Regions from separate parts of the Bradyrhizobium sp. F1.13.3 genome, predicted to be linked through region 1. Evidence: predicted binding sites of a transcription regulator. Region 1 holds the regulator's gene; each other region holds the start of a gene.
What was found. The regulator PhoB, encoded in region 1, activates phosphate uptake and scavenging genes when phosphate is short. The targets are predictions, from matches to a motif close to TGTCATNNANCTGTCAT.
Positions count from the first base shown of each region.

Region 2: ABIB66_RS10870 (UDP-2,3-diacylglucosamine diphosphatase) is a predicted target of PhoB. The motif match lies at 3,907-3,923, and genes of this name have one in related genera.
Region 3: ugpB (sn-glycerol-3-phosphate ABC transporter substrate-binding protein UgpB) is a predicted target of PhoB. The motif match lies at 2,607-2,623, and genes of this name have one in related genera.
Region 4: phnC (phosphonate ABC transporter ATP-binding protein) is a predicted target of PhoB. The motif match lies at 2,819-2,835, and genes of this name have one in related genera.

Region 1 covers NZ_JBEPRI010000002.1:314,822-320,795, reverse strand. The annotation lists gene pstS (phosphate ABC transporter substrate-binding protein PstS) at 1-577, shown strand, start outside; gene pstC (phosphate ABC transporter permease subunit PstC) at 676-1,665, shown strand; gene pstA (phosphate ABC transporter permease PstA) at 1,670-2,515, shown strand; gene pstB (phosphate ABC transporter ATP-binding protein PstB) at 2,512-3,333, shown strand; gene phoU (phosphate signaling complex protein PhoU) at 3,344-4,060, shown strand; gene phoB (phosphate regulon transcriptional regulator PhoB) at 4,083-4,790, shown strand; gene ABIB66_RS06370 (GcrA family cell cycle regulator) at 5,026-5,538, opposite strand.
Region 2 covers NZ_JBEPRI010000003.1:254,189-260,162, forward strand. The annotation lists gene ABIB66_RS10845 (cystathionine gamma-synthase family protein) at 1-986, shown strand, start outside; gene ABIB66_RS10850 (CHRD domain-containing protein) at 1,063-1,479, opposite strand; gene ABIB66_RS10855 (c-type cytochrome) at 1,635-2,564, shown strand; gene ABIB66_RS10860 (Lrp/AsnC ligand binding domain-containing protein) at 2,588-2,833, opposite strand; gene thiD (bifunctional hydroxymethylpyrimidine kinase/phosphomethylpyrimidine kinase) at 2,963-3,763, shown strand; gene ABIB66_RS10870 (UDP-2,3-diacylglucosamine diphosphatase) at 3,947-4,759, shown strand; gene ABIB66_RS10875 (glycosyltransferase family 4 protein) at 4,773-5,816, shown strand; gene ABIB66_RS10880 (threonine/serine dehydratase family protein) at 5,880-5,974, shown strand, end outside.
Region 3 covers NZ_JBEPRI010000002.1:694,139-700,112, reverse strand. The annotation lists gene ugpE (sn-glycerol-3-phosphate ABC transporter permease UgpE) at 1-295, opposite strand, end outside; gene ugpA (sn-glycerol-3-phosphate ABC transporter permease UgpA) at 295-1,176, opposite strand; gene ugpB (sn-glycerol-3-phosphate ABC transporter substrate-binding protein UgpB) at 1,224-2,540, opposite strand; gene ABIB66_RS08030 (CaiB/BaiF CoA transferase family protein) at 2,773-3,990, opposite strand; gene ABIB66_RS08025 (organic hydroperoxide resistance protein) at 4,167-4,592, opposite strand; gene ABIB66_RS08020 (MarR family winged helix-turn-helix transcriptional regulator) at 4,746-5,207, shown strand; gene ABIB66_RS08015 (GIY-YIG nuclease family protein) at 5,210-5,431, opposite strand; tRNA gene ABIB66_RS08010 (tRNA-Ala) at 5,585-5,660, opposite strand; gene ABIB66_RS08005 (TIGR02300 family protein) at 5,727-5,974, opposite strand, start outside.
Region 4 covers NZ_JBEPRI010000011.1:283,031-289,004, reverse strand. The annotation lists gene ABIB66_RS28040 (hypothetical protein) at 1-202, shown strand, start outside; gene ABIB66_RS28035 (DUF1045 domain-containing protein) at 206-904, opposite strand; gene ABIB66_RS28030 (alpha-D-ribose 1-methylphosphonate 5-triphosphate diphosphatase) at 923-2,116, opposite strand; gene ABIB66_RS28025 (LbetaH domain-containing protein) at 2,113-2,772, opposite strand; gene phnC (phosphonate ABC transporter ATP-binding protein) at 2,957-3,766, shown strand; gene phnD (phosphonate ABC transporter substrate-binding protein) at 3,830-4,765, shown strand; gene phnE (phosphonate ABC transporter, permease protein PhnE) at 4,842-5,726, shown strand; gene phnE (phosphonate ABC transporter, permease protein PhnE) at 5,723-5,974, shown strand, end outside.

The DNA.
Region 1 (5,974 bases):
GCCCTCGGAGGCCATCACCGTGGTCCGCCGGTCGGACGGTTCGGGCACCACCTTCAACTTCACCAACTACCTCGCCAAGGCCAGCGCGGACTGGAAGAGCAAGGTCGGTGAAGGTACCGCCGTCGAATGGCCGGTCGGCGTCGGCGCCAAGGGTAACGAAGGCGTGTCCGGCAACATCAGCCAGACCAAGAACTCGATCGGCTACGTCGAGTACGCCTATGCCAAGCAGAACAAGCTGACCTACACCGGTCTCGTCAACAAGGCCGGCAAGCCGGTGCAGCCCACCGTCGAAGCCTTCCAGGCGGCCGCCTCCAACGCCGACTGGGCCAAGGCTCCCGGCTACTACGTCATCCTGACCGACCAGCCCGGCGAGAAGTCCTGGCCGATCACGGCGGCGACCTTCATCCTCATGCACAAGGACGCCACCGACAAGGCGGCCTCGCAGGAAGCGATCAAGTTCTTCCGCTGGGCTTTCAAGAGCGGCAGCAAGGCGGCTGAAGAGCTCGACTACATCCCGATGCCGGACCCGGTGGTTCAGCTGATCGAGAAGACCTGGGCTGCCGAAATCAAGAGCTAGTCTCGCGACGCTCGTGCCCCGGATGCGCTGCGCCGCATCCGGGGCACGGACCAACAAAAAACGTATACTATTTGGAACAGGGGATCGGCGTGGCAGAGATGGCCGTTCAGAGCGATGTAATCGACGACGCCGGACCGTATGATCGCGCCAAGGCCTTGAGCGCGTTCAAGCTCGGCGACGTCACCTTCTACTGGATCACGCGGCTCTCCGCGATCTCGGTGCTTCTGATCCTCGGCGGCATCATCATTTCGCTGATCGTCGGCGCCTTCCCGGCGATGAAGGAATTCGGGGTCTCGTTCCTGTGGACGCAGCGCTGGGCGCCATCCGCCGATCCGCCGGTGCTCGGCGCGCTCGGGCCGATGTACGGCACGCTCGTCACCTCCTTCATCGCGATGCTGATCGCCATTCCCGTGGGTCTCGGCATTGCCATCTTCCTTACCGAGCTCTGCCCGCAATGGCTGCGCCGCCCGATCGGCATGGCGATCGAGCTGCTCGCCGGCATCCCTTCGATCATCTACGGCATGTGGGGCTTCTTCGTGCTGGGCCCATTCCTGGCCAATACGTTCCAGCCCTTCATGATCAAGATCTTCGACGGCGCGCCCGTGCTGGGCGCGATCTTCGCGGGACCGCCGTCCTATCTCAGCCTGTTCAATGCCGCGCTGATCCTCGCCATCATGGTGCTGCCCTTCATCACCTCGATCTCGGTCGACGTGTTCAAGACGGTGCCGCCGGTCCTGAAGGAAGCCGCCTACGGCGTCGGCTGCACCACCTGGGAAGTCGTCCGCAGCGTGGTGATCCCCTACACCCGCGTCGGCGTCATCGGCGGCGTCATGCTGGCGCTGGGCCGCGCGCTCGGCGAGACCATGGCGGTGACCTTCATCATCGGCAACTCGTTCCGGATCTCGTCGTCGATCTTCGCCCCCGGCACCACGATATCGGCGGCGATCGCATCCGAGTTCGCGGAGAGCGACGGCCTGCACCAGTCCGGCCTGATCCTGCTCGGCCTGCTGCTGTTCGTACTGACGTTCTTCGTGCTCGCAGCGGCGCGGCTGATGCTGATGCGGCTGGAAAAGAAGGCGGGGAACTAGCGCCATGAACCCGATCTATTCAAGTCGCCGTCGCAAGGACATCGTCGTCCGCGGGCTCTGCATCGCCGCAACCGCCTTCGGCGTCACCTGGCTCGCGCTGATCCTGATCACGCTGCTCTACAACGGAGTGGCGGGACTCAATGTCCAGCTGTTCACCGAGAACACGCCGCCACCGGGATCGAACGAGGGCGGTCTGCTCAACGCCATCGTCGGCTCGCTGATCATGACCGTGATCGGCGTCGGCATCGGCGCGCCGCTTGGCATGTTCGCCGGCACTTATCTTGCCGAATACGGCCGCAATGACCGGCTGACCTCGGTGATCCGCTTCATCAACGACATCCTGCTCTCGGCGCCCTCGATCATCATCGGCCTGTTCATCTACGGCGCGGTGGTGGTGCCGATGCGCGGCTTCTCGGCGATCGCAGGCTCGCTCGCGCTCGCGGTCATCGTGATCCCGGTGGTGCTGCGCACGACCGAGGACATGCTGCTGCTGGTGCCGAACGCGTTGCGTGAGGCGGCCTCGGCGCTCGGCCTACCGCGTTCGCTGGTGATCAAACGGATCGCTTATCGTGCTGCCCGATCGGGTCTCATCACGGGCGTGCTGCTCGCGACCGCCCGCGTCGCCGGTGAGACCGCGCCGCTGCTGTTCACCGCGCTGTCGAACCAGTTCTTCAGCCTCGGCCTGAACAAGACGATGGCGAACCTGCCGGTCACCATCAACAACTTCGTGCAGAGCCCCTATGTCTACTGGAAGCAGTTGGCCTGGAGCGGGGCGCTGCTCATCACCCTGACCGTTCTTGCCCTTAATATTGGCGCGCGCATCCTTGGCGCCGAGAGGACCGCAAAATGAGTGATCTTTCCGTATCGATGAGCGCGGCCGGTGGGCTGCCCCACGCGCCGGTGCTGCCGGAGGCGCCGCCCAAGGTGACCGTACGCAACCTGAATTTCTATTACGGCGAGCACCACGCGCTGAAGAACATCAACCTGACGCTCGGCGCCAACCGCGTCACGGCGTTCATCGGTCCGTCGGGCTGCGGCAAGTCGACCCTGCTGCGCATCTTCAACCGGATGTACGACCTCTATCCCGGCCAGCGCGCCACCGGTCAGCTCATGCTCGATCAGACCAACATCCTGGACGGCAAGCTGGACCTCAATTTGCTGCGCGCCCGCGTCGGTATGGTGTTCCAGAAGCCGACGCCGTTCCCGATGACGATCTACGAGAACATCGCGTTCGGCATCCGTCTCTATGAGAAGATCTCGAAGTCCGAGATGGACGGCCGCGTCGAAAAGGCGCTGCGCGGCGGCGCGCTGTGGAACGAGGTCAAGGACAAGCTCAACGCCTCCGGCCTGTCGCTCTCCGGCGGCCAGCAGCAGCGCCTCTGCATCGCCCGCACCGTCGCGGTGAGGCCCGAGGTGATCTTGTTCGACGAACCCTGCTCGGCGCTCGACCCGATCTCGACCGCCAAGGTCGAGGAGCTGATCCAGGAGCTATCCGAGGATTACACGATCGCGATCGTCACTCACAACATGCAGCAGGCGGCGCGCGTCTCCGACAAGACCGCCTTCATGTATCTCGGCGAGCTGATCGAGTTCGACGACACCAGCAAGATCTTCACGTCGCCGACCGACCGGCGCACGCAGGATTACATCACCGGCCGGTTCGGCTAGGAGACGCGACATGGGTTCTGAACATACCGCAAAGGCCTTCGATACCGACCTCCAGGAACTCACCCGCCTGGTCGCCGAGATGGGTGGCATCGCCGAGCGCATGATCGTCGAGTCCGTCGACGCGCTGATCCGCCGCGACGTCCCGCTCGGCCAGCGTGTCGTCGCCATCGACACCGAGCTGGACGCGCTGCAGAAGCGCATCGAGGAGCGTGCGGTGCTCACCATCGCCCGCCGTCAGCCGATGGCGGTCGATTTGCGCGAGATCGTCGGCGCCATGCGCGTCGCGACCGATCTCGAGCGCATCGGCGACCTCGCCAAGAACATGGGCAAGCGCGTCGCCGCGCTGGAGACGGACTTCCATCCGCTCAAGCTGTTCCGCGGCCTCGAGCACATGACCGACCTCGTGCAGCAGCAGGTCAAGTCGGTGCTGGACGCCTATGCCGCGCATGATCTCCCGGCGGCGATGGCGGTGTGGAAGGGCGACGAGGAGGTCGACGCCATCTGCACCTCGCTGTTCCGCGAGCTCCTCACCTACATGATGGAGGATCCGCGCAATATCTCGTTCTGTATTCACCTGATGTTCTGCGCCAAGAACATCGAGCGGATCGGCGACCACGCCACCAACATCGCCGAGACCGTGTTCTACATGATCGAGGGCCAGGCGATCACCGACAAGCGGCCGAAGGGCGACATGACGACCTTCGCCAACACGGTACCGAACACCTGAAGACTTAAGGAGCGACGACCCGATGGGCGCACGCATTATGGTGGTTGAGGACGAGGAAGCTCTGACCGAGCTTCTCCGCTACAACCTCGAAGGCGATGGCTATGACGTCGAGACGGTGATGCGCGGCGACGACGCCGACACCCGCCTCAAGGAGCACATCCCCGATCTGATCGTGCTCGACTGGATGCTGCCGGGCCTGTCAGGCATCGAATTGTGCCGGCGGCTTCGCACCCGTCCCGAGACCAAGCAGCTCCCGATCATCATGCTCACCGCGCGCGGCGAGGAGAGCGAGCGGGTGCGGGGTCTTGCGACCGGCGCCGACGATTACATCGTCAAGCCGTTCTCGGTGCCGGAGCTGCTGGCGCGCGTGAAAGGCCTGCTGCGGCGCGCGAGCCCCGAGCGGCTCGCCACCGTACTTGCTTTTGGCGACATTGAGCTCGACCGCGACAAGCGCCGCGTGGCGCGCTCGGGTCGGCCGATCGATCTCGGTCCGACCGAATATCGCCTGCTGGAGTTCTTCCTGGAGCATCCGGGCCGGGTGTTCTCGCGCGAGCAATTGCTCGACAGCGTCTGGGGCCGCGACATCTATATCGACGAGCGGACCGTCGACGTACATATCGGCCGCCTGCGCAAGCTGCTCAACCTCGGCCGCGAGCAGGACCCGATCCGCACCGTCCGCGGCGCCGGCTACGCGCTGGATGATCGGTTTGCCAAGGCGGAGCAGGTGTAGGAGATTTTGCGGTGTGATGTTGGCAGGTGATCTAGCGCTGCCGCCACAATCTCCGATGTCGTCCCGGCGAAGGCCGGGATCCATAACCACAGGGCGCGGTTTGGCGAAGACTCGGAGTTACCCTTTCGCACAACAACTACGTGCTCGGAGTATGGGTCCCGGCCTTCGCCGGGACGACATTCATTATTTTTGAGCCGTCATCGCGTCACGGCTCGATCCTGAAATCGAAACTGACTTACCGCGGACCCGGCTTCACCGGTGCGCGGCGCCGATCGGACGCCGGCTGGTAGGCAACGCGCGAGTGCTGGGCGCAATAGGGCAGGCCGGACAGCGCCCGGCCACCGCAGAAGAAGAAGTCCGGGCTCGAGGGATCGCCGACCGGCCAGTGGCAGGTCGCCTCGTTCAATTCCAGCAGCGACAGCCTCTGGCTCATCGGCACCACGTTGTCGTAGGTGACCGGATCCGGCTCAGCCTCGACCTCGAAGGCCTGCGCCAGCGCGGTGTTGCCGCGCGAGATCGGGCGGCTCACCCGCATCATGTGCTGCGCGGGGCGCGCCTTGCGCGGCCGGGGCGCTGCCGATGACGGGCTCTTGGCGCGGCCCGAAAGGCCGAGCCTGTGCACTTTGCCGATCACGGCATTGCGGGTCACATTGCCGAGCTCCGCCGCGATCTGGCTGGCCGAAAGTCCGGCCTCCCAGAGCTTTTTCAGCTGCTCGACGCGATCATCGGACCAGGTCAAAACCGTCATTGCACCCTTTCCCTCGCTGCGCGCCAGCCATCCTGGGGCCTCGCAGCGAATGCCTAAGCCTTCAAAAACCCGTGCCGCCAGAATCCCTTAAGGCTCGCCGGGCGTGACTAGAACGCCCGAACGTTTACGCCGGTACATAAGGACTTAGAGATCAGAACCACTGCACGAGATGTCGTATCTGACAATCCAAACGCTACAATATGGCGTGACTCCCGCGCAAGAGTCCGCCGACTCGCTTCCACATGTTCCGTGGTGAAATCCCGCAAAATCGGCACCGCAAGACTACGGATCCAGCGTTTCGCGAGGCTTTCCGGGCGGCATTGACACCGGTTTCACCGGGCCTAAGATAGTCGTGCGTGCCGCCCTCAAGAGGCGGCACGTTTCGTTTTCCGGGCCGGTCGATGGTGCGTTGCGCAATGCACGCACACCGTCCGCA
Region 2 (5,974 bases), on a different contig from region 1:
TCTCATCCGGCATGGCGGCCATCGCAACTACGATCCTGGCGTTCGTCCGCCCCGGCGATGTCATTTTGCACTCCCAGCCGCTCTATGGCGGCACGGAAACCCTGCTGACGAATACGCTTGCGCGTCTGTCGATCGGCGCCGTCGGCTTCGCCGATGGCGTCGACGAAGCCGTGGTCGGTCAGGCCGCGGAGGAGGCCATGCGCAAGGGAAGGGTTTCGATGATCCTGATCGAAACCCCGGCCAATCCCACCAACGGGCTGGTCGACATCGCGATGATGCGGCGTGTCGCCGACACCATCGGAAAGACCCAAGGACACGTTCCGATCATTGCCTGCGACAATACGCTGCTCGGACCGGTGTTTCAGCGACCGATCGAGCACGGGGCCGATATTTCGCTGTACTCGCTCACGAAATATGTCGGCGGTCATTCAGACCTGATCGCGGGCGCCGCGCTGGGGTCGAAGGCGGTCGTGAAAGGCATCAAGGCGCTCCGGGGCGCCATCGGCACCCAGCTCGATCCGCATTCCTGCTGGATGATCAACCGATCGCTCGAGACGCTGAGCCTGCGCATGGAAAAGGCGGATGCGAATGCGCGCCTGGTGGCGGACTATCTGCGCGATCATCCCAAAGTGGCCAAGGTGCACTATCTGGGTCATCACGAGGCGGCGTCACCGGACGGACGTGTGTTCGCGCGGCAATGCTCGGGGGCGGGATCCACGTTCTCGTTCGACATCGTCGGCGGCAAGGCCGCGGCCATGAAATTCCTCAACGCGCTGCAGATCCTCAAGCTGGCGGTGAGCCTCGGTGGAACGGAGTCGCTTGCGAGCCTGCCGGCCACCATGACCCACTCCGGCGTACCCGCCGACATCCGCCGGAAGATCGGCGTGCTCGATTCAACGATCCGGCTGTCAATCGGCATCGAACACCCGTCGGATTTGATCGCCGACCTCGCGCAGGCGCTGAACGCAGCCGAACCTGAGGTGTGACGCCCGCGCCAGCGCCACGGGGAATCGAAAAGGGCGGCTGTGTAACAGCCGCCCTTTTGTTGGACGGTGCAAAAGGTTACTTCATCACCTGACCGCGGATCTCGCCGCCCGGATTGGCCGCGGTGTGGATGTTGACGTAGAGCTTGCCGCCGAGCAGATCGGCCGCCTGCGCGTCGGTCAGTGTTGCCGAGCCCTCGGCCGGGCTGGTGGCAGCGCCGGGAATCGGGATCGCAACGCCGGCGTTCTTGCCGGGCTCGGCAGGTCCGTGGAAATGCGCGGCGGTGGCGGGGCCGGACAGGCCGGAATAGGTGACCTTCCAGGACAGCTTCTTGCTGGCGGCGTCGTAATCCAGATCAGCTGTTCCGGTGCCGCTGCTGGTCGTTGCGGGGACTTCGGACTTGGCGTCGAGCGTTGCTTTCAGCTTTTCCGCGCTGGCCGAACCGGCAAAAGCAACGGCGCCAAGCACTGACATGGCGATGACGATCTTGTTCATGATTTTTCTCCCTGCTGAACCCGTTTGGGCTGCCAAACTTCCAACAGCCGGCATTTCAGTTTATTCCCGTTTCAGACCGCCTTGGGCTAAATTCTTCGTGGCTGGAGCCGCGAGGACATCGATCATAAGCTTCGCCGCGACGACGAAAGGACCGCATGTTGCGACGAACAATCCCCGTGGCGCTGCTCGCCGCACTCGCCGCAGCCGGCGTCTATTGGTGGCTCAGCGCGCCGGTGGTGGCGGCCGCCGGCACCGCGCCTGCCCGCGTCCCTGACCTTGCCAAGGGCGAGGTGATGTTCAACGCCGGCGGCTGCGCCTCATGCCATGCCGTTCCCGACCAGCCCGATCGTCTCAGGCTCGGCGGCGGCGTTGCGATTAAATCGCCGTTCGGAACGTTCTACGCGCCGAACATCTCCTCCGATCCGACCGACGGCATCGGCAAATGGAGCGAGGCCGAATTCGTCAACGCGGTGATGCACGGGGTCTCGCCGGACGGACGACATTACTTTCCGGCCTTTCCCTACACGTCCTATCAGCACGCCAGGCGCGAGGACGTGCTCGATCTCTTTGCGTACCTGAAAACGCTGCCGGCCGTTGCAGGCAAGGTGCGCGACCACGACGTGCGCTTTCCGTTCAATATCCGGCGCAACGTCGGCATCTGGAAATTCTTATTTCTGGACGGCAAGCCATTCGTCGCCGACAGCGCGAAGTCGCCGCAGTGGAATCGCGGCGCCTATCTCGTCAACAGTTTTGGCCATTGCGCGGAATGCCACAGCCCGCGCAATGCGCTTGGCGGCATCATCGCCGGACAACGCTTCGCCGGTGGCCCCAATCCGGAAGGCGAGGGATGGGTCCCCAACATCACCCAGAAGGGCCTTGGCGAGTGGAGCGCGAAGGATATTGCCTATTTCCTGAAGACCGGCGAATTGCCCGACGGCGACAGCGTCGGCGGCGCGATGACGCGGGTGATCAAGAACACCTCGCAATTGCCGGACGACGATCTCACGGCGATGGCGGACTATCTCAAATCGCTGCCGCCGGTGGACGGTCCGCCGCGCCCCAAGCGCAAGGAGGGCGGCGCCTGATCAGGGCCGCCCTTTCCGGACGGTCAACTCGCGCCAAACGCCTTGAAGGTGATGATGGTGAGGGTGTCCTGGATGCCGGGCAGCACCTGCACCTTCTCGTTGACGAAATGGCCGATATCGGTGTCGTTGTCGACGTAGAACTTCACCAGCAGGTCGTATTGACCGGCCGTGGAATAGATCTCGGAGGCGATCTCGGCTTCGGCAAGCGCATTGGCAACCACATAGGATTGGCCGAGCTTGCATTTGATCTGGACGAAAAAGGGAACCATCGCGGTCACTCCGAAAGCATATCTGCTGGCTAATAGGCCAAACCCGACCGGATTTAGCAAGCGAACTTGCTGGGCTGGCGGAGGCGCGCTAGGACGGGCCATGGCTTCGAAAACGCGGAATATCGCCCCATGACGACGCCCGTCGCGCTGACCATTGCCGGCTCCGATTCGAGCGGCGGCGCCGGCATCCAGGCCGACCTGAAGACCTTCGCCGCGCTCGGCGTTTTTGGTGCTTCCGCCATCACGGCGCTGACGGCGCAGAACACGCGCGGCGTCACCGGCATTCACGCGGTGCCCGCCGAATTCGTCACCGCGCAGATCGACGCGGTGTTTTCCGATCTCGAGGTCGGCGCGGTCAAGATCGGGATGGTGGCGCAAGCCGCCAGCATCGATGCGATCGCGGCCGCGCTGTCGCGCTGGGCGCCCCGGCACATCGTGCTCGATCCCGTGATGGTGGCGACATCGGGCGATCGCCTGCTCGCGTCCGAAGCCGTCGACGCCCTGCGCATCAAACTGATGCCGCTGGCCTCGGTGATCACACCCAATCTGCCCGAGGCCGCGGCTCTGCTCGGCGAACCGGTCGCGGCCAGCGAGGCCGAGATCGAGAGCCAGGGACGTCGGCTGCTGGCGCTCGGCTGCCGGGCGGTCCTGATCAAGGGCGGGCACGGCGAGGGCGCCGAGAGCATCGACTATCTCGTCGATGCCAGCACCACGATCGCGCTCGCCGCGCCGCGCGTTGCCACAAGCAACACTCATGGCACCGGCTGCTCGCTGTCCTCGGCGGTCGCCGCGGGGCTCGCCAAAGGCGAGGATCTCGAGCGCGCCGTGCGCAACGCCAAGACCTGGATCAGCGCGGCGATCGCGGCCGCCGACCGCTTCAGCGTCGGCCACGGCCACGGCCCGGTCCATCATTTCCATAAATTCTACTGACGCCGCTCGCGAGCGCGCCGCGGTTCGGCTTCTTGCGGAGGCTGCCGCGACGGCATGTCGCCTGATTGTCGCATGCGACTGATATTCGCGGGGTGAGCGAGGCGAGCGCGATTCGTATCCGAAGGTGCCTCAGAGGTTCAATTGGTCATCCCCCTGTCACGGGACATTGTTACAGGCTGGCGCATGGGAAGTTACGATGTGAGTGACGAGAGCCCGGAGCGGCGCTTTCGCACGTTGTTCATCTCCGACGTTCATCTCGGAGCCCGCGGTTCTCAAGCCGACCTTCTGCTCGATTTTCTCCGTTTCCATGATGCGGACACGATCTATCTCGTCGGCGACATCGTCGACGGCTGGGCGCTGAAATCGAGCTGGCACTGGCCGCAATCACATAACGACCTCGTCCAGAAGCTTTTGCGCAAGGCGCGCAAGGGCGCCAAGGTCATCTACATCCCCGGCAATCACGACGAGTTCCTGCGCAACTATTACGGCACGCATTTCGGCGGCATCGACGTGGTCGAGAACACCGTTCACACCGGTGCGGACGGCAAGCGCTATCTCGTCATCCACGGCGACATCTTCGACCTCGTGGTGCAGAACGCGCGCTGGCTCGCCCATCTCGGCGACAAAGCCTACGACTTCGCGATCCAGCTCAATCGCTTCGTCAACTTCTTCCGGCGTATGTTCAAGGTGCCCTATTGGTCGCTGTCGCAATGGGCCAAGCAGAAGGTCAAGAACGCGGTCAACTATATCGGCGCGTTCGAGCAGGCGCTCGCCGCCGAAGCGCGGCGCCACGACGCCGACGGCGTGATCTGCGGCCACATCCATTACGCGGTGATCCGCGACGAGGGCGGCATCCGCTACATGAATTGCGGCGACTGGGTCGAGAGCTGCACGGCGCTGGTCGAGCACGATGACGGCCGTTTCGAGATCATCACCTGGGCGGACCAGGCCGAGAAGCCGGCACAGGTCCCGCAGGTTGCAGCCAGAGCTGCATGACAAAGGCCGCCTGATGCGCATCCTGGTCGCGACCGACGCCTGGCACCCGCAAGTCAACGGTGTGGTTCGGACGCTGACCAAGCTTGCCGACGCCGCCAAAAGCCTCGACGTCGAATTCGCGTTCCTGACGCCGCAATCGTTCCGCACCTTTGCGATGCCGAGCTATCGTGACGTGCGGCTGGCCATGCCGCGGCCGGGCAGAATCGCGAAGCTGATCGAAGAGGCGCGCCCGGACAGCATCCACATCGCGACGGAGGGTCCGATCGGCCTGATGGTTCGGCGTTACTGCCGCCAGCGCAAGCTGCCCTTCACGACCAGCTTCCACACCCGATTTCCCGAATATGTCCGCGCCCGCGTGCCGGTGCCGGGCTCGCTGATCTGGCGGGCGCTGCGCCGATTCCACAGCCCCAGCCGCGCCGTGATGGCGGCAACCCCTGCGCTCGCCAGCGAGCTGACCGAGCGCGGCTTCGACAATGTCGTGCTGTGGCCGCGCGGCGTCGACACCCATTTGTTCCATCCCCGCGCGATCGATCTCTGCCTGCCCGCGCCGGTGTTCCTCTCAGTCGGTCGGGTCGCGGTGGAGAAGAATCTCGAGGCGTTTCTCGACCTCGACCTGCCCGGCACCAAGGTGATCGTCGGCGACGGTCCGGAACGTGTCGCGCTGGAGGAGGCCTATCCGGACGCGATCTTCCTTGGCGAAAAGCACGGCGAGGAACTGGCGGACATTTACGCGGCCGCCGACGTCTTCGTGTTTCCGAGCAAGACCGATACGTTCGGCCTGGTTCTGCTCGAAGCGCTGGCGAGCGGCCTGCCGGTCGCGGCGTTTCCAGTGAAGGGCCCCCGCGACGTGATCGGCGATGCGCCGGTCGGCGCACTCGATCACGATCTGCGCAGCGCCTGCTTCGCCGCGCTGGACGTCCCCCGGCAGGACTGTGTCGAATTCGCCGCCAACTACACCTGGGAGGCCTCGGCCCGGGCTTTTGTCGACAGCATTTTGGCGGTCGGTGCGGTGCTGCCGGGCCGGAACGGGGCGGAGCCGGCGCGATTCGTCGCCTGAGAGCCCAAAATCCTCGCGCGGAGATGTCTTGCTCGCGCCTCATCCGCCGCGATAACATCGGGCATGACAGAACAGCTCCTCCCGATCGGCCCTGCCGATATCGATGCCGCAGCGCGCGTGATCGCGCCGTTCGCCGTCCGCACCCCGCTGTTGTCCTT
Region 3 (5,974 bases), 380 kb from region 1:
AGATGATAGAGATCGAGATCTTGCCGACTGCGATCAGCAGCGCCATCACCAGGGAGTTCAGCATCATGTTGCCGACGGGCTCGCGGGTCGAGCCGCTCGTGCCGACGAAAATGGTCTGGTAGTAGACCTCGAAGAAATGACCGCCCGGCAGCAGCGACATCTGCCCGTTGGCGATCAGCGCGTTGTCCTGCGTCGAGGCGACGAACGCGATGTAGACCGGGAAGGCGACGATCGCGATCCCGATCCAGAGGATGATATGGGCGATGTAGCGCCGGAAGCCCTCTTCCTCGACCATCAGTAGGTCACCTTGCGTTCGACGAAGCGGAACTGGATTCCGGTGAGCACGATGACCATGACCATCAGGATCACCGACTGCGCCGCCGAGCTGCCGAGATTGCCGCCGAGCAGTCCGTCGGAATAGACCTTGTAGACCAGCGTGACCGTCGACGTTCCCGGACCGCCGCGGGTCATGGTGTCGATGATGCCGAACGTGTCGAAGAAGGCGTAGACGATGTTGACCACCAGCAGGAAGAAGATGGTCGGCGACAGCAGCGGGAAGGTCACGGTCCAGAACCGCCGCATCGGACGGGCGCCGTCGATCGCGGCGGCCTCGAACACGCTCTTCGGGATCGCCTGCAGGCCGGCGAGGAAGAACAGGAAATTATAGGAGATCTGTTTCCAGGCGGCGGCGAGGATGATCAACGCCGCGGCCTGGTCGCCATCGAGCAGCGGATTCCAGTCGATGCCCATATTGCGTAGATAGCGCGAGAGCACGCCGAGCGAGGGATGCAGCATGAAGATCCAGAGCACGCCGACGACCGGCGGCGCCACCGCATAGGGCCAGATTAGCAGCGTGCGGTAGAGCATCGAGCCACGCAGCGGCTTGTCCGCCATCACGGCGAGCAGCAGCGCGAAGGACAGCGACGAGACGGCGATCGCGAACGAGAAGAAGAACGTTCGGACGATCGCCTCGAAATAAGCCGCGTCCTTGAACAGCTCGATGTAATTTTCGAACCAGACAAAGGTGGTCGACAGCCCAAACGCATCCTGGAGCAGGAAGGACTGGATCACCGCTTGCAGGGCCGGCCAATAGAAGAAAATCAGGACGATCGCGAGCTGCGGCGCAACCAGCGCGTACGGCAACAGCCTTGACTGGAAAATGGCTTGCTTTTGCATGATGCCAGCAGAGCGGCAGGCCGGGTCGCGGCCTGCCGCTCATTGCCTCACTTGACGGCGGTCTTTTCGAACTGCCGCAGCATCGTGTTGCCGCGCTCGACGGCGGCATCCAGCGCCTGCTTGGCGGTCTTCTTGCCGGCCAGCGCCTGCTCGATCTCTTCCGACCAGACGTCACGCAGCTGAACCATGTTGCCGAGGCGCAGACCGCGCGAATTCTCGGTCGGCTCCTTGTTGGTCAGCTCCAGCAGCGGGGTCTCGAGGTAGGGCTGATCCTTGTAGAAGCCCTCGGCCTTGGCCTTCTCATAAGCAGCCTTGGTGATCGGCAGGTAGCCTGAGGCCTTGTGGATATAGACCTGGCGATCGGTGTCCGAGAGGAAGGTCAGGAACTTCGCGACGCCCTTGTATTCGTCGGCCGACTTGCCGCCCATCACCCACAGCGAAGCGCCGCCGATGATCGAGTTCTGCGGCGCGCCCTTGACGTCCGGATAATACGGCATCGGCACGGCGGTGAAGGCGAACTTGGCCTGCGCCTTGACGTTGCCGAAGAACGCCGACGAGGTCAGATAGATCGGGCATTCGCCGGAGGTGAAGCGGCCCTCGCCGGTGTTGGTGCGGCCGGCGTAGTCATAGGTCTTGGTCTTCTGCAGCTCGACCAGGGTTTCGAGATGCTTGACCTGAAGCGGACCGTTGAACTCGAGCACGGTGTCGAAGCCGTCGAGGCCGTTGGCCTTGCTGGCGAGCGGCACGTTGTGCCAGGCGGAGAGCTGCTCGAGATTGACCCAGGTGATCCAGGAGCCCGAGAAGCCGCAGGTGTCATGACCGGCAGCCTTCAGCTTCTTGGCGGCCTCGAACGTTTCGGGCCAGGTCTTCGGGATCTCGACGTTCGCCTTCTTCAGCTCGTCGAGGTTCACCCACATCACGGTCGAGGACGAGTTGAAGGGGAATGAGAGCATCTCGCCCTTCGACGTCGAATAATAGCCGGTGATGGCGGGCAGGTAGATCTTGGGATCGAACTTCTCGCCGGCGTCGGCCATCAGCTTGTAGACGGGCTTCACGGCGCCGGTCGCGGCCATCATGGTCGCGGTGCCGACCTCGAACACCTGCATGATGTGCGGGGCATTACCGGCGCGGAACGCCGCGATGCCGGCGTTCATCGTATCGGGATAGTTGCCCTTGTAGGTCGGGATCACCTTGTAGTCGCTCTGCGACGCGTTGAAGTCGGTGGCGAGCTTGACGATGACGTCGTTGTTGGCGCCGGTCATCGCGTGCCACCACTGGATTTCGGTCGCGGCCAAGGCCGGCGGGGCCGAGAGTCCAACCGTGAGTGTAATAGCGGCAGCCGCTCCAAAGTGTCGAAGAGCCATCAAGTAAACCTCCCTTGGCCGTTCTCTTAGGCCGTCAAAAATGATCGCTTGCGCTAGCAGCGCCATATGACGTTCACATGACTGTGTAAGCGGCCGAAACGAAAGCGGCAAGCGCTGGAAAAGGGAAGCCGTCAAATAGGCGAATGCCGCGCGCGCATCGTCCTCCGTTCGCGGTGCACAGAGCGCCCGCGCCGCAGTGCGGCATTGCCGTGGGATGTGGAAGGCGAGGGCCCTAGCGCTTGCGCTCGGGTCCGCAGACCGTGCCCTGCTCGACCATCGCGTCGATCTCGGACGTCGAATAGCCGAACTCGCCCAGCACCTCGGCTGCGTGCTGGCTGAATTTCGGCGGCAGGCGACGCAGGCTTGGCTTGCTGCGATCGAGCCGGATCGGGGACGCCACGCCCTTGTACCAGTCCTTCTCGATAATATCGCCGCGCGCGATTGTGTGCGGGTTGGTCAACGCCTGGTCGATCTTCTGCACGGGGCCTGCGGGCAGGCCCGCGGCGAGCAGGCGATTGCACAGCGACTCGGCCTCGTGCTGACTGAACACGGCGGCGAGCTCGGCCCGCAGCGCTTCGCGATTGGCGATGCGGTCCTTGTTGCGCGCAAAGCGCGGATCGGTGCCTAGCTCGGGCTTGCCGATCTCCTTGGCGAGCTTGCGGAAGGTGCCGTCATTGCCGACGCCGATGAAGATATTGTCGGTCTTGGTCGGGAAAATCGCATAGGGCACGAGGTTGGGATGCTCGTTGCCGGTGAGCGAGGGCGGCTTGCCATGCATGAAATAATTCGCGGTGTGCGGATGCATGATGGCGAGACCGGTCTCGTACAGCGTGGTCTCCAGGAACTGGCCCTGGCCCGAGCGCTGCCGTTCCGCCAGCGCCATCAGGATGCCGATCGCCGCATAGAGGCCGGTGCCGATATCGACCAGCGGCACGCCGATCCGCATCGGTCCGCTCTCGGGCGAGCCGGTCGCCGCGATCATGCCGGTCATGGCCTGGATGATGGCGTCATAGCCGGGATTGCCGCCGCGCGGGCCGTCGGCGCCGAAGCCGCAGATCCGGCAATGCACGAGGCGCGGGAATTTTTCGCGCAACATCTCGTTGCCGATGCCCCATTTCTCCAGCGTGCCCGGCTTGAAGTTCTCGATCAGGACGTCGGCGCTCTCCAGCATCTTGAGCAGCACGGTCCGGCCGCCCTCGGAGGCGAGGTCAAGGCCGATCGAGCGCTTGTTGCGGTTGATGCCGATGAAATAGGCCGCGTCTTCCTCGTGGAAGGGAGGGCCCCAGTCGCGCACCTCGTCGCCTGCGGGCGGCTCGACCTTGATCACGTCGGCGCCGTGGTCGGCGAGGATCTGGGTGCAATAGGGACCGCCGAGCACGCGCGTGAGATCGATGACGCGCAGGCCGCTCATTGCGCCCGTGGCAGCTCCAGAACTGACGGCTTCAGTCATGCCTTCGCGTCCCCTGTGTCGATGTGATCACAGGCCTAACGAGGTTCGTCCGAGCCGGCAATGGCTTCCCGCGTAGGGCGTCATGCAGGTCGGTCGCCGCATCCCGCGGCATGGCAAATAATCAAGGGAAGCGGCCGGCCCGAGGGGATCCGGGGTCAGCCGCTTCAGCTAACCGATCAGACGACCGTCAGGCGAACGTCGACATTGCCGCGCGTCGCGTTGGAATACGGGCACACCTGGTGCGCCTTCTCGACCAGCGCCTCGGCTTCCGCGCGGGCGAGGCCCGGCAGCGAGACGGCAAGGTCGATATCGAGACCGAATCCGCCGGCCGCGCGCGGGCCGATACCGACGGTGGAGGTCACGGAGGCGTCGGCCGGAACCTTCGGTCCGCCTTGCGAGGATACGAACTTCATCGCGCCGATGAAGCAGGCGGCATAGCCCGCCGCAAACAGCTGCTCGGGATTGTTGCCGGCGCCGCCGCCGCCGCCGAGCTCCTTCGGCGTGGTGAGCTTGACGTCGAGCGCGCCGTCGAGGGTCGCAGCATGGCCGTCGCGGCCGCCGGTGGCCTTTGCGCTGGTCTTGTAGAGGACGTTCACTGACATTTTCGTCTCCCTGTGTTTTCGGGTGGGGTGGCATCCTTATCGCAAACAATTAGATTGTGCGCAATTGAAATTATGAAGCCTCACATTTAATTGTTCGCAATTGAATGTGGCGCCGGCCGGCCCCAGAATGGAGCTGGTCCTGTGAGATTCTCGATGCCCCGGAAACATTCAGCAGCGGACGCGCCGCTGCGCCTCGACAACCAGATCTGCTTCGCGGTCTATTCGGCCGCGCATGCCTTCAACCGCGTCTACAAGCCGCTGCTGGACCGGCTCGGCCTGACCTATCCGCAATATCTGGTGATGCTGGTGCTGTGGGAGCGTGACGACGTGCCGGTCAAAAGCATCGGCGAAAAGCTGCACCTGGATTCGGGCACGCTGACGCCGCTGCTCAAGCGCCTCGAGGCCGCCCACCTCGTCAAGCGCACGCGCTCGAGCGAAGACGAGCGTCAGGTGCTGATCGCATTGACACCGCAGGGCCACGCCCTGAAGGACAAGGCGCGCGCCGTGCCGCAATCGATCCTGGCGGCGTCGGATTGCTCGGTCTCGGAACTGGTCGCGATGAAGGATGAGATTGTGGCGTTGCGCGATCGGTTGAATGCGGTGATCGGGGAGTAGGGTTAGAGCCGTTTCTTGGCGAAGGCGCGACCGGACGCTGACTTCAGATACTTCTCGAATGCTACGGCTTGCTTCTCGTTGCTGAACGCAACGTAAGTCTTGAGACGCCAAGGCCCGTATTTCGAGGTGTGGGGCACCTCGCCAGCATTGTGCTTTGTCAGTCGGGCGCGCAGATCGTCGGTAATCCCGACATAGAAGTGGAGGGAATCGAGGCTCTCAAGGATGCCCCGGCTGTCGAGGGAGAGCCTAATATATCCGCTTTCGATTGCTGAAGCCCGGCTTCGCCCTGCGGGCTACGCCGCGGCAGCCTTCGCTAGCTTCGCTACGATGGAGCGGAGCTGGCTTGCCGAGCCGAAGCTCGCGAAGCGAGCGAAGGCTGGTGGAGCCAGGCGGGATCGAACCGCCGACCTCTTGCATGCCATGCAAGCGCTCTCCCAGCTGAGCTATGGCCCCTTAACTGTCCGACGCGCCTTGGGCGACGCGTCGGGAAAGACCCAGAACCACAGTTCTGGAATTATCTCAAGTCTCTTCGTCACCGCCGACATCACCAATGATGTCGGTGACGTCCTCATCGCCTTCTTCGTCGTCGGCGATAAAGGTCGAATCATCGTCGTCATCGTCCTCGATGGTCTCATCGACTTCGATGTCGTCCTCGGATTCGGGCACAACGGCCTTGACCTTGCCGGTGTTCTCCTCGGCATCGGCCTCCTCGAGCGAGACCTCCTCGACCTCCGCCGGCTCCGGCGTGGCGTCGGCGGCAGCGGCTG
Region 4 (5,974 bases), on a different contig from region 1:
TCTCGGGATGGCGGTGCTGGTGTCTTTGGTGCACGTTGCCGCCATGGTCAGCGCCGGCGGATGCCTGGCATGGCTGGTCTACCGCCATCTGGGATTGAGGTTCGTCTCGCGAAGCTGGTTCAATCTGGATGTAATCTGGGCGACCAGCCTCATTCTGGTTGGCGTTGTGGCGCTCGGTTTCAATCTCGCGAGCTGGCACTGACGCTTACTGCGTCAAGGCCCACTCGCCGATGATGCGGAAGCGAGCTTTGGCGTCATCCTGCTTGAACAGCGCGACGCGATCGATCGCAAGCGTCTTGAGACCGAGAGCAGCAAACCTTCCCCGCAGCATGTCCAGAATCGGGCCGCGGCGCTCCGCCTCGAGCCGCCCCGTCAGTGTCATGTGGAAACGGAATTCCTCCATCACGTAAGGGTAGCCCCAGCGATCGAGATAGTCGCGCTGCCGCTCGCTGAGCTTCTCGGGCTTGCGACGCGCGCGATCCTCCGCCGTCAGGGCGGTGCGAAAGCCGTCGAACGCGCGGACGCAATCGGCGGCGAGCTCTTGGAGCGCACCGACCGGATCAGCCGGAATGACCGCAATAAAACCACTGATGGAATCGACGATAGGGCGAATCACCGGGATCGTCCGCGCCTCGCCGGCGAAGGCCGCGCAGGCCGCCAAGAGCTCCGCCTCTGTCCTGTCCGGCGCGAGCGCCATCGGCGCCTTCAGCGTGCCGTGAAAACCGTACTTGCGGGGATCGGCGGTGATGTCGCGCCAGTCCGGCGCGGGACGCGATGCGTCAGCGGGAAAGGGCAGCTCGTTGCCGGTATAGGCATCGTAGCCGAGCAACTCCGCGCCGAAGCGGGTGAGGGCGCTGTCGACGCCTGCGGCAAAATAGATCGCGTAGCGGGGGAAACTTGTCATCGTCCGAGCATAGCGGGTTTATGCCGCGACGACAGCTTCGCGCGGGGTAGCTGCCATGCCGAGCAACCGCGTCGCGTCGGTGAGATGCACGAGCTTGCCGCCTGATATCACGGCGATCAGCCGCGGCCGCAGCGGCACGCTGTCGTCGACCAGCAGGATGTCCGCGCGTCGGCCTTCCGCGAGCACGCCGCGATCGGCAAGGCCGGCCGCGCGCGCGGGCGCGGCGGAGACCAGGTTCCAGGCCTTGGTCAGCGGCAGCACGCCATCGGCGGCGAGGCGGAACGCAGCGAGCAGCTGCGCGGGATAGTAATAGTCCGAGGCCAGCACTGAGCAGAGCCCTTTGGCAATCATGTCGGATGCCTTGGTCCAGCCGGTGTGGCTGCCGCCGCGCACGACGTTCGGCGCGCCGTAGACGATGGCGTCGCCGTGGCTTGCCGCCTCCCGCGCCGTCTCCTCGTTGATCGGAAACTCTGCGATCGCCACGCCCATGGCGCGAAAGCCCTGGCGCATCACCGGCGTCGCATCGTCATGCGAGAGCATCCGCACGTCGGCGGCGCGTGCCGCCGCGGCCAACCGTGACACGGAAGCCGGCACTTCACTGGCGCGGGAGAGCACACGCCCGACGAGGCGGTCGAACTCCTCGCTCGACAGTCCGGTGCGCTCCACCATGCGATTGCGCTTGCGGGGCTTGGCCATGTCCCCGACCGTGCCGTCCATGTGGTCGTTGAAGGCGAACAGGTCGACGCGGCCCTCGCTGAGCCACTGGCTGATCTCGGTTTCGGCGTCGAGATTGTAGGTCTCGTGGCGCAGATGAAAGCGGGTGTCGGCGGCGAATTGCGGGCGCTGCCGTTCGATCGCCTCCATCAGGCCGCGCGCATTGTCGGCGCTGCGCAGGCCCGGCTCCCACGAACAGGTCGTGGCGTGAAACACCGTGGTGATGCCGTTGCTGATCGCCTGGCGGTCGCTGTCGGCGAGCGCCACGTCGATCGGAAAGTCGACCCCGGCGCGCGGCATCATCTGCCGCTCGAAGGCATCGCCATGCAGATCGACGATGCCCGGCAGGACCAGCAGATCGCGCGCGTCGATCGCAAGCCGGGCCCGGCCGCGCGAGGCATCGATCTCTGCAATGTCCGTTCCGGACACGAGAAGCGACGTTTCGGCGAACTCGGAGCCGATCAGGGCCCGCCCGCCCTCTAGGAATATGTCTGTCACGCGACCGCGCTTCGTTTGCTGGCAGAAGAGGGTGCCCCTGCTTCGTATGCCGTGAGGAAATCCTCAATCCCGAGCTTGCGGAAATTGGGCAGGGCTTCACGCAACTTGTCGTGATCCCAATCCCACCAGGCGAGCCTCGCAAGCCGCCCCGCAACCTCTTCCGAGAACCGCCGCCGAACGATGCGCGCCGGATTGCCGGCAACGATGGTGTAGGCCGGAACGTCCCTGGTGACGATGGCGCCGGCCGCGATCACCGCGCCGGTGCCGATGTTGCGGCCCGGCAGCACGATCGCGCCATGGCCGATCCAGACGTCGTGGCCGATATGGACGTGGTGCTGGCGCCGCCAGTCGAAGAATTCCGTGTCGTCGCTCTCGCCTTCGAAGTAGGCGCTCGAACGATAGGTGAAGTGCGCCTGCGTGGCGCGGTGCATCGGGTGATCGCCCGGATTGATTCGCGTCATCGCCGCGATCGAGCAGAATTTTCCGATGGTCGTGTAGGTGATCTGGGCGTCGTTCACGACATAGGAGTAATCGCCCATCGTCACCTCGTGCAGCATCGTGCGCGCGCCGACCTCGGTGTAGGCCCCAAGCCTGGTGTCGTGCAGCGTCGCCGAGGGATCGATGGTCGGCTGGACCGAAAGAGCTTTGGCGGCCATGTTGCTATCCGAACGAGAGGGCGGGCGTTTCTCTTCGAGTGGCTTGATGACAATGTCATGACGACACGATGACAGCGGATGAGGTGTGGATGAGGTGTGTAGGATCGCCGCACCGCAATGTCCGTGTCACACAAGTGTCAAGCGCCGGCGTTAGCGGTGGGTCCCAGCTACTCTGGAGCCCTGCATGCTGGTGGTTGAAGGTCTGACGTGTCGCTTCGGCATGAAAGCCGCGGTGGACGATGCCTCGTTTCAAGTTTCTCCCGGCGGTTTCGTCGGCGTGATCGGACGGTCCGGCGCCGGCAAGTCGACCCTGCTGCGGACCATCAACCGTCTCGCGACCCCTTCGCAGGGCCGCATCCTGTTCGACGGCCTCGACGTCACGGCGCTGCGCGGCAAGGAGCTGCGGCAGTGGCGGGCGCGCTCGGCGATGATCTTTCAGCAGTTCAATCTGGTCGGCCGGCTCGATGTCCTCACCAACGTCCTGATGGGACGGCTTGCGACGATGCCGGCCTGGCGCTCGCTGTCGCAGACCTGGCCCGAGCAGGATAAGGCGCTGGCGATGTCCGCGCTCGAACAGTTCGACATCGCCCCGCTCGCGGCCCAGCGCGCCGATCAGCTCTCCGGCGGCCAGCAGCAGCGCGTCGCGATCGCCCGGGCGCTGGTGCAGCAGCCCGACATCATCCTCGCCGACGAGCCGATTGCCTCGCTCGATCCGCGCAACACCAAGATCGTGATGGATGCGCTACTGCGCATCAACAAGCACTTCGGCATCACCGTGCTCTGCAATCTGCATTCGCTCGACCTGGCGCGCAGCTATTGCGACCGCCTGATCGGCATGGCGCAGGGGCGCGTGGTGTTCGACGGCGCGCCGGCGGAGTTGACCGAGCACGTTGCGCGCGAGCTCTACGATCTCGAAGCCGCCGATGTCATGGGCAGCACGCCTGCGCCGGTGCGAGAGGGCATTCCAGCGCTTGGAACGGCGGCCGCCGCCTGAGCCGCGCCGCATCAACAGTCACCAGTTTTGCGTCAACCGACCCCAACCGATGAAGAGGGTATCATGATCACTCGCAGATTGATTCTTGCCGGCGCCGCCGCGCTCGCGTTCACGACTTCAGCCTCCGCCGAGGACTGGAAGGCCAAATATCCCGAACTGACCTTCGCGGTCATTCCGGCGGAAAACGCCTCGGGCGTGACCGAGCGCTGGGCGCCGTTCATGAACTATCTCTCCAAGGAACTGGGCGTGAAGGTCACGCTGCGCATCGCCAACGACTACGCGGCCGTGATCGAAGGCCAGCGCGCCGGCAACATCCACATCGCGAGCTACGGCTCGGCGTCGTTCGCCCGAGCCCGCCTCACCGGCGTCAAAACCGACGCCTTCGCCAACGACATCAACGCCGACGGCTCCACTGGTTATTACTCGGCGTTCTTCGTCAAGGCGAGCAGCCCCTACAAGAGCATCGACCAGCTCAAGGGCAAGAACCTCGGCCTCGTCGACCCGAACTCGACCTCCGGCAACAACGTGCCGCGCTTCGAGCTCGACAAGTTGGGCATCGCGGACGCCGACACCTATTTCAGCAAGGTCGTCTTCACCGGCAGCCATGAGAACGCGATCCTGGCGCTGGCGCAGGGCACGGTCGACGTTGCCGCCAACCAGTGGACCAGCGACGACGATTCGACGCTGGCGCAGATGCTGACCAAGGGCATGCTGAAGAATGCCGACGGCTCGGCGATGAAGAAGGACGATTTCCGCATCATCCACAAGTCGGCGCCGATCATCAACGGTCCCTATGCCTACAATTCCGATCTGCCGGAAGAGGCCAAGGCCGCGATCGCGAAGGCGTTCTTCGACGCGCCGGCCAAGGACAAGGCTGCGTTCGATCGCCTCCAGGACGGCCAGAAGAAGGGTTTTCATCCCGCGACCACCAAGGATTGGGATGGCACGATCGAGCTGATCAAGTTCGTCGATGCGCTGCGTAAGAAGAAGGCGTCCTGAGTTTCGGGACGACGCACTGGAGCCGGGTCGATGGACCCGGCTCTTTCTCTTTGATTGACCATTTTTCCTGGCCAAGATGACCGTCGCGGTTTCGATCCTTCCCGAGCAGCAGCTCGCCGTGCTCAACGCCGCCTATCGCCAGGCGGTCGCGCGCAAGCGGCTCCGACTCCTCTTTGGAGCCGTGATCTTCGCCGCAGCACTGCTTCTCGCGGCGATCGGCGCGGAAGTGAATCTGCGCACGCTGTTCGCCCATTACGGCAATTTCATCAGCTATTTCGACCGCATCCTCACACTCGACACCGGCCAGCGGGTCTGGACCGATGTCGGCGAATGGCTCTGGGGCTGGCGCAAATGGTTGAAGATGCTGGGCGAGACCCTGCTGATCTCCTATGTCGGCACACTGATCGGCGCGACTTTTGCTTTTTGCCTGAACTTCTTCGCGGCTGAAAACACCTCGCCCGCGCCCTGGGTGCGTTTCGTGGTGCGGCGTCTGCTCGAATTCGCGCGCACGGTGCCCGGCATCGTGTTTGCGCTGATCTTCGTGATCGCGTTCGGCCTCGGACCGATGGCGGGCGTGCTGGCAATCGCGATTCACTCCACCGGCGCGCTCGGAAAGCTGTTCTCGGAGATCGTCGAGAACGCCGACATGAAACCGGTCGAAGGCGTCCGCTCGACCGGCGCGAGCTGGCTCTCCTGCATGCGCTTCGCCATCCTGCCGCAGGTCACGGCAGGCTATGCCAGCTACGCGCTGCTGCGTTTCGAGATCAATGTCCGCGAGGCCTCCGTGATGGGCTTCGTCGGTGCCGGTGGCATCGGCCAGGAGCTCGTCGTCGCCATCCGCAAGTTCTATTACTCGGACGTCAGCGCGATCCTGCTCACCATCATCGTCACGGTCTTCATCATCGACATCAGCACCGGCTGGCTGCGCGGCTGCCTGTTCGGCAAGGAGGCGCGGACGTGACGGGGCCGCAGCAGATCGACACGCGAGAGCTTCGCGCGCGCTACCCTGATGTGTTCGACCGGCCGGCCTCGGCGCGGCTCGCCATGCCGGCGATGATCGTCGCGGCGCTCGCGATCCTGGTCTATGGCTTGGTCGATCTCGATTTCTCGCCCTCGCGCTTCGTCGCGGGGCTCAGCCAGCTCGGCTGGATCAGCCTGATGATGATCCCGCCGGATCCCGGCTCGTCGCTGCCGATCTATCTGAAGGCG